DNA from 2 places in the Methylobacterium sp. Leaf87 genome. Region 1 is predicted to be linked to the other one. Evidence: predicted binding sites of a transcription regulator. Region 1 holds the regulator's gene; the other holds the start of a gene.
The links. Region 1 encodes PhoB, which activates phosphate uptake and scavenging genes when phosphate is short. Its sites were predicted from a motif close to TGTCATNNANCTGTCAT; they were not measured.
Positions count from the first base shown of each region.

Region 2: the regulator PhoB is predicted to act here: its motif matches at 2,634-2,650, upstream of phnC (phosphonate ABC transporter ATP-binding protein).

Region 1 covers NZ_LMMI01000023.1:155,972-160,295, forward strand. Annotated here, with positions in the region: gene pstA (phosphate ABC transporter permease PstA) at 1-377, shown strand, start outside; gene pstB (phosphate ABC transporter ATP-binding protein PstB) at 428-1,246, shown strand; gene phoU (phosphate signaling complex protein PhoU) at 1,341-2,081, shown strand; gene phoB (phosphate regulon transcriptional regulator PhoB) at 2,182-2,883, shown strand; gene ASF22_RS13125 (GcrA family cell cycle regulator) at 2,950-3,591, opposite strand; gene ASF22_RS13130 (cell envelope integrity EipB family protein) at 3,992-4,324, shown strand, end outside.
Region 2 covers NZ_LMMI01000047.1:2,201-6,524, reverse strand. Annotated here, with positions in the region: gene phnA (phosphonoacetate hydrolase) at 1-155, opposite strand, end outside; gene psrA (iron-containing alcohol dehydrogenase PsrA) at 173-1,282, opposite strand; gene ASF22_RS18860 (LysR substrate-binding domain-containing protein) at 1,488-2,378, opposite strand; gene phnC (phosphonate ABC transporter ATP-binding protein) at 2,730-3,542, shown strand; gene phnD (phosphonate ABC transporter substrate-binding protein) at 3,580-4,324, shown strand, end outside.

The DNA.
Region 1 (4,324 bases):
AGGACATGCTGCGCCTCGTGCCCTCGACCCTGCGCGAGGCCGGCGCGGCGCTCGGGGCCCCGCCCTCCAAAGTGATCACCGCCATCACGTGGCGCGGGGCCTCCGCCGGCATCGTCACCGGCATCATCCTGGCGCTCGCCCGCATCGCCGGCGAGACCGCGCCGCTCCTGTTTACGGCGCTGAACAACAACAGCTGGTTCTCACCCAACCTCATGGGCGGCGTGCCGAACCTGCCGGTGATGATCTACCAGTTCGCCCTCTCGCCCTACGGCAACTGGCAGCAGCTCGCCTGGGCCGGCGCCCTCCTGATCACCGTCACGATCCTCGCCCTCTCGATCGTGGCCCGCTTCGTCATCAAGAGCGAGCGCGCGCGCTGATCCGCGCCCCGTTCGCCCCGCCCCCGTTCGACCTGAAGGACCCGCAACCGATGAACGCCGCCAACGGGATTACCTCCGCGCAGCTCACCGGCCGCCACAAGGCGGACGAGAGTTCCCCCGTCCGCATCGCCGTGAAGGATCTGAACTTCTACTACGGCACCTTCCACGGCCTGAAATCCGTGAACCTCAACTTCCACGACCGGCAGGTCACCGCACTCATCGGTCCGTCGGGCTGCGGGAAATCGACCCTGCTGCGCACCTTCAACCGCATCTACAGCCTCTACCCCGACCAGCGCGCCGAAGGGGAGATCCTGCTCGACGGCCAGAACGTCCTCGACGCCAGGGTCGACCTGAACGAGCTGCGCTCGCGCATCGGCATGGTGTTCCAGAAGCCGACGCCGTTCCCGATGTCGATCTACGACAACGTCGCCTTCGGCCTGCGCCTCTACGAGAAGCTGCCGAAAGCCGATCTCGACGTGCGCGTGGAGGAGTCCCTGCGCAAGGCCGCCCTGTGGGACGAGGTGAAGGACAAGCTCAAGCAGTCCGGCATGGGCCTCTCGGGCGGCCAGCAGCAGCGCCTGTGCATTGCCCGCACGGTGGCGCAGCGCCCCGAGGTGATCCTGTTCGACGAGCCGACCTCGGCCCTCGACCCGATCTCGACGGGCCGCATCGAAGAGCTCATCGAGCAGCTGCGGTCCGAATTCACCATCGTCATCGTCACGCACAACATGCAGCAGGCGGCGCGCATCTCGCAGTTCACGGCGTTCATGTATCTCGGCGAACTCGTCGAGTTCGGTCCGACCACGCGGATCTTCATGAACCCCGAGAAGCGCCAGACCCAGGACTACATCACCGGCCGCTTCGGCTGATTTCTTGGGAGAGGGGGCGGCTCCTCCGCCGCAGCCCGCCCCACCCCGCCCTGTGGCAGGTTTCCCCGAACGAGACCTGACCGAGGAGTGCGACATGCCCGACCACATCGTCAGTTCCTACGACACCGACCTCGAAGACCTGCGCCGGTCCATCTCCGAGATGGGCGGCATCGCCGAGAAGATGATGACGGAGGCGAGCGACGCCCTCGTGCGCCGCGACGTGCCCCTGGCCCAGGCGGTCATCGCCGCCGATCACCGCCTCGACACCCTGCAGCGCGAGATCGAGGAGCGCTCGATCCTGCTCATCGCCCGGCGCCAGCCCATGGCCATCGACCTGCGCGAGACCGTGTCGGCGATCCGGGTCTCGAACGACCTCGAGCGCATCGGCGATCTCGCCAAGAACGTCGCCAAGCGCGTGGTGGCGATCGCGGACCAGATCCAGCCGCAGAAGATCGTCATCGGCGTCCAGCACATGAGCGACCTGGTGCAGGAGCAGCTCAAGGACGTCCTCGACGCCTATGCCAGCCGCGACACCAAGGCGGCCCTCGACGTGTGGGAGCGCGACGACGCCATCGACGCCCTGTACAACTCGCTGTTTCGCGAGCTCCTGACCTACATGATGGAGGATCCGCGCAACATCTCGTTCTGTACGCACCTGCTGTTCGTCGCCAAGAACATCGAGCGTATCGGCGACCACACCACCAACATCGCCGAGACGATTCACTACCTCGTCACCGGCGCCAACAGCCTGGCGGAGAGCGATCGTCCCAAGAACGACGCCTCGAACTACGCCACGGTGGACATGCCGCCCCTCGGCCTAACCACGGGGGCCTGAGGGGAGCCCTCGTCGAGGGCGCGAAAGACCAAGGGTTCGAGCCCTGCCCGCCCCGCCATGGGTCGGGCAGGGTTCCGGGCCGCATGAGCGGGCGGTTGTGATGAGTACGCGGATCCTCATCGTCGAGGACGAGGAGGCCCTGACCCTCCTGTTGCGCTATAATCTCGAGGCCGAAGGGTTCGAGGTCGATTCCGCCGCGCGCGGCGACGAGGCCGACCTGCGGATGCAGGAGCAGGTGCCCGACCTCGTGCTGCTCGACTGGATGCTGCCCGGCCTGTCGGGGATCGAGCTGTGCCGCCGGATCCGGGCGCGCCGGGAGACCGAGCGCCTGCCGGTGATCATGCTGACGGCCCGGGGCGAGGAGGGCGACCGCATCCGTGGCCTCGGCACCGGGGCCGACGACTATATCGTCAAGCCGTTCTCCGTGCCGGAACTGCTCGCCCGCGTGCGCGCGCTCCTGCGCCGGGCCAAGCCGGCCCACGTGGCCAACCTGCTGGTGGCCGGCGACATCGAGCTCGACCGTCTCAGCCACCGCATCCGCCGCGAGGGCCGCGAGATCCATCTCGGTCCGACGGAGTTCAAGCTCCTCGAATTCCTCATGCGCAGTCCCGGGCGCGTGTTCTCGCGCGAGCAGCTGCTCGACGGCGTCTGGGGGCACGACGTCTACATCGACGAGCGTACCGTGGACGTGCACGTCGGGCGTTTGCGCAAGGCCCTGAACCGGCCCCGGCAGAGCGACCCGATCCGCACGGTCCGGGGCTCGGGCTACTCGTTCGACGAGATGTTCGCCGGCACCGAGTGACGCGCCGGCCGCAAGCGCGGAGCATGACCCGCTCGGATTCCCGGCGGCACGACGATCGCGATCGCCTCAGCGAAATCCGCCGACCCTGCGGTCGCGCTTGCGCTCGGCCGCCGGCTGGTAGGCGATCTGGGCGTGGTGGGTGCAGTAGGGCAGGCCGGTGATGGCGCGGTCGCCGCAATAGTGGAAATCGGGCGACGTCGGGTCCCCGAGGGGCCAGCGACACATGGATTCGCGCAGATCCATGATCGTGACCCTGCGCGAGGCCGCCAAGCCCACGGCCTCGATCCGGGCCACGGGCACCGGCGCGGCGCGCGTATCCGCGGGAGCGGGCTGCATCGCGACGACGGATCCGGCCTCGACCGCCGCGGTTCCGGACGGTTCGCTGTCCCGGCCCACGGTCCCGAGCATGGGGGCATCGATGCCGAGCCCTTGGATTTCGGTGTCCCGATGCCCGGTCTCGTGGTCCGCGGATTCCGGTTGTCCGGGCTCCTGGCCCGCGCCCTCGCGGGCCGGCTTCTTGCGGGGGAGGGTGTCGGGCCCTTTCGCCACGCGGCCGGACAGGCCGAGACGATGGACCTTGCCGATGACGGCGTTGCGGGTCACGCCACCGAGTTGCGTGGCGACCTGGCTCGCGCTCAGGCCGTCCTGCCACAGGCGACGCAGGAGATCGACGCGCTCGTCCGACCAGCTCGGAACCGTTTCGGTCATCGCCCCCTCCGACATCGTGCACCGATCACCGCATGTATCACGGGCGCGAAGGACCGGCGGCGGAGCTCCGCAGCGTAAGGTCCCGGGACCGGACAGGTGACGTTCGCCTCGGGCTCTCTTCGGCGACGGTCGAACCGTACAGGAGCGCCCGAGTCCGAGGCAAGAGCGGCCTTGACCGCGTCCGGGCGGGCGACGGGGTTTTCACCGTCAAAGCCAAGTTTGCAAAGCCAAGTTTGCAAACCCAGGTTTGCAAGGACGAGTTCGCAAAGCCGTGCCCGGCTCTCTCCGCCGCGAGGGACTCGCATTGCCGGTGGGTGACGGGCGGCCTATCTGACGGGCAGTCCATGCGTGCCGAACGGTGCGCCGGTCCGACCCCGCCAACCCCCCGGCAGGAGACTTCATGCGTCTGTCCCGCGCCACGGCCTGCCTCATCCTGTCCGCCAGCGGGGCGTCGGCCGCCGAGCCCGTGCCCCTCGCCAGCCACCGCGCGGTCTACGACCTGTCGCTCGCCCAGAGCGGCGGCACCCGGGCGGTGGAGAGCGCGCGCGGGCGCATCGTCATCGATTTCTCGGGCGACGCCTGCAAGGGCTACACGATGCAGACCCGGCAGGTGACGGTGCTGGAAAGCGGCGAGACCGGCAGCCGCATCTCGGACCTGCGCAACACCACCTTCGAGAGCGCCGACGGGCGCAGCTACCGCTTCAAGGTCAGCACTTTGCTCAACGGCACGCCC
Region 2 (4,324 bases), on a different contig from region 1:
ATCAGCCGCCCAAGATTTGGAGCAAGTCCCGCCGCGACGGCCGCCTCTATGTAGCCGGGCTCCGATCCATCGATGCAGATCACCACCACCGGGCGTGACGGGCGCCGATAGGAACGGCCGTTAGCAACAACGTCTGTATTCAGGTGAACAGGCACGTTCGAGAATCCTCTCTTCAGGCTGCTGCGGCTAAAACGGCATCACGGCTGCCGATGAAGTTGCGGCCGCGCTCGCCGAGCAGGGCGTCGTCGATGGCCGCCCGCCAGTTCTCGCCGGTAACCCCGTAATCGGTGGCGCGGGTCGAGACGCCGAGACCGTTGAGGAAGGCTTCGAGCGTGTCGGCTCCCGCTGCTAGATCGGCGCCGAAGATGCGCGTGAGAACGGCGTCACAGGCCGAATCGTGGCCGATCACACTTCGCATTACGGCGGGTAGGCTGAACGAGCAGGCAATCCCGTGCACCGTGCCATGATGGAGCGTCAGGTAGTAGGACAGGGAATGAGCGAGAGCCGTCTTGGTATTTGAGAAGGCAAGGCCCGCGAACAGACTTGCCCGGGCGATGCGGGTGCGCAGTGCAAGGTCGTCGAGCCTAGCGAGGAGCGCGGGCAGCGCATCTAGGATCTCCGTAGCCGCGCAGACCGCGTGGTTGGCCGAGACCGGGTTGGCGTTGACGTTCCAGATGCTTTCCAGCGCGTGCGACAGAGAATCGAGAGCAGTGCTCATGGTTAGGGCACGTGGCACACGCAGCGTCAGCGTCGGATCGATGATAGCATGCTCAGGGTAGAGTTCGGGGCGCGCAAGTGAGTACTTCCTTTTGGCACCCGTATCCCAGACTGTAGCCCAGGAGGTAACCTCGCTGCCCGTACCCGCCGTTGTTGGAATCGCTATGATCGGCAGGCGATGAAGACTCTCGGGTCCGGCGCGGCCTTCGAGAAAAGCCTGAACGCGGGTGAAATCACTGCCGGAGGCGGCCAGCACCTTGGCGGTGTCGATGACTGAGCCCCCGCCAAGCGCAACAATCACCTCCGGAGGCGTGCAGGCCTGGCCGAACGCCGCGCAGTTTCGGTGCAGGCCGCTGAAGCTCGGGTTCGGCTCGACGTCACGCACGATTACGGCCGGCGTACCGGCTGTGCGGCACACGGTTTCCACCAGCGTGTCGAAATACGGATGGTCGCTGTAGGTCAGCAAGCAGAAGCTGCGTCCGGCGAGCTTGTCTCTCAGGCCTGATAGCGCTCCTTCTCCGAAGGTAATGCCGACAGGATTCCAGTATTCCCATGCTGCAGGCATACGATCGATCCCATGTCCTAACTGCCTTCGAGCCCTGAAAGCATTCGCACTGACGATTTGTCGAATTGATAGTTTATACGAGCGCTATATAAAAAACCGATGACGGCGTGACGGGCAGAGGACCCCGTATGATCTACGGCGACGAACGCTTGGGTGACGAAGCTGTTTCGCAGGCAACGCGCCGACACCGGGACAATGCGCGCGATCAGCCGGCGATCGGATTGGAGTTCCGCAGGCCCGTGGCGACGTCCACGAACGCTGCGATCAGCCGCGACTGGACACGGTCGCGCACACAGACGATGTGCGCGTGATTGACAATTCTTACATCGGTCACCGGCAGGAAGGTCAGCCGCTCGTCGCCAATATACTCGGCCTGGGACACGAAGCCGAGGCCGACCCCGCTCGCGACCGCCTCCCGCACGGCCTCTCGACTCCCGATCTCCATAATGATGCGGGGCCTTACGCCGGCCTTGGCCAGGGCGGCCTCGCTAGACCGGCGCGTGTTGGACCCATGCTCCCGGTAGACCATCGGCTGTTCATCGAGGTCGGCCAGGCGCAACCCGTCGCGCTCCCGCGAGAACAGAGGGTGGTCCTTACGTCCGAACACGACGATTGGATCCTCGCTGTACTGCCTGACCCAGAGCCGGGGATCGTTCTCGACATAGGCCAGGACTGCGACGTCGCTCTTAAAATCCAGCAGGTCCCTGAGAACGCTGACGGAATTGCCGATGGACACCGCAATCTCGATCTCCGGATAGCGGCCGTGAAAGGCGACCAGCATCTCAGTGACATGGAAGGGGCCGACGGCCCCGACACGGATGCTGCCCGTCTTGAGTTCGCGACTCTCGGTGAGAAAGTGGCGTGCATCGGCCTCGTCCGAGAACAGGCGCCGTGTGATCTGCTGAAGTTTGCGTCCCGCCTCACTCAGGCGGAGCCGCCCACTGGCGCGCACGAAGAGTTCGACGGCATACTCCTCTTCCAGAGCGCGAACCTGGGCGGTTAGCGTGGGCTGGCTCACGTTGAGCGTCTGCGAGGCGACGGTAACGCTCTCGGCCGCGGCGACGGCGTGGAACGATCGGAGCTGCGTAAAGCGCATAGGTTTTTCCGATAGTAGCGCACCGAAGTTTCGATTGGACGAAGCCGGTCGCCTCTGGTCCTAATGCCTAGCTACACGAGGTCGAGCAAGCGCCTCTGAAATTTTCGGACCCGTCGGCGGTCGCCCGCAGCCATCGGCTCGACGAATTACCTATCAATATTGCGAAACTATTCCATCCACGCATTCCAAATCGGAATGCGTGGAGATTTGTGTTTCGAGCCCAATAATCAATCATATACTTTGACGGGATGCGGCCGTCATAAAACTGTAAGATTGAATGCTTACGGGAAGCAGTAGGTTCGGGACGGTCGGCGGAAGCTCCATGCCGATCTCGCATCCTTTGGAGAGGTCATGCTCGAGATTCAGGGTTTGACGAGGCGTTTCGGATCAAGCACCGCCGTTGCCGGCGTCGATCTTACGGTTCAGCCCGGCGCGTTCATTGGGGTGATCGGCCGATCCGGTGCAGGGAAATCGACGCTGTTACGGATGATCAACCGGCTGGTGCGGCCCTCATCGGGGTCGATCCGTTTTGACGGGCGTGACGTCACGGCCCTCAAGGGGGATGCCTTACGCATGTGGCGTGCGGATTGCGCCATGATTTTCCAGCAGTTCAACCTGGTCGGGCGCCTCGATGTGCTGACCAACGTGCTGATGGGACGCCTAAGGCACGCGTCTCTAACCCGATCGCTGCTGGGATTGTGGAGCGACGCGGATCGGGCCATCGCCTTGTCCGCGCTCGAACAATTCGATATCGCGCATCTCGCCTCCGAGCGCGCCGAGAATCTGTCCGGCGGCCAGCAGCAGCGGGTCGCTATTGCGCGCGCCTTAGTTCAGGAGCCGCGGATCATCCTTGCCGACGAGCCAATCGCCTCCCTTGATCCGCGGAACACCCGCGTTGTGATGGACGCGCTCCTGCAGATCAATAAGCAGTACGGCATCACCGTCCTGTGCAACCTGCACTCGCTTGATCTCGCCCGTACCTATTCCGATCGGCTCGTTGGCATGTCCGCCGGTCGCATTGTGTTCGAGGGCACTCCCGACGAACTCACGGATGGCGTTGCGCGCACGCTTTACGGGCTCGAAGCAAACGAGGTCGTCAGCGAGACCGCCGCAAGGCCAACCTTCGAGTTCGCCGAACTCGGCCGAACCGCGACAGCCGCCTGACGCGCGCTCGTTCTCACTCGCAACAAGGATCGACACCATGCTCAATCGCAGAATGCTGCTCGTGCTCGCCTGTGCGACCGCTGCGCTCGCGCCCGTCGCAGTGCAGGCGCAAAGCTGGAGAGCAAAGTATCCAGAACTCACGTTTGGGGCGATCCCGACCGAGAATCCCACGGTGACGACCGAGCGATACAGCAAGCTTGCGGACTACCTATCCCGGGAGCTCGGCGTGAAGGTGAATTTTCGGATCGCCAACGACTACGCGGCCGTCATCGAGGCGCAGCGTGCAGGCAATATTCAGATTGCGTACTACGGCCCGGCCTCTTACGCGCGCGCTGTGATGACAGGCGTGGAAACCGAGCCGGTAGTGCTAGCACGCCGCAACAACGGCGCTATCGGTTATAACTCCGTGCTCTTGGTGCGTGCCGACAGCCCCTATCGGTCGGTCGAAGACCTGAAGGGCAAGACCCTCGCGCTGGTCGATCCGAACTCAGCGTCGGGCAACAGCGCGCCTCGCTTTTTTCTCGACAAGAAAGGTGTGAAGGTCGATTCTCACTTCGGCAAAACTTTCTTTGCAGGAAGTCACGAGAACGCCGTCCTGGCACTCATGCAGGGCACGGCGGACGTCGCTGCCAATGCATGGTACGCAGACACCGACAATCACATCCTGCGCATGGCCTCCAAAGGCATGCTCAAGGATGCGTCTGGTAAGGCTCTGAAGGCTGATGATTTCCGTGTCGTCTTCAAGTCGGACATCATACCGGGTGACCCCTACGCGGTCCTCA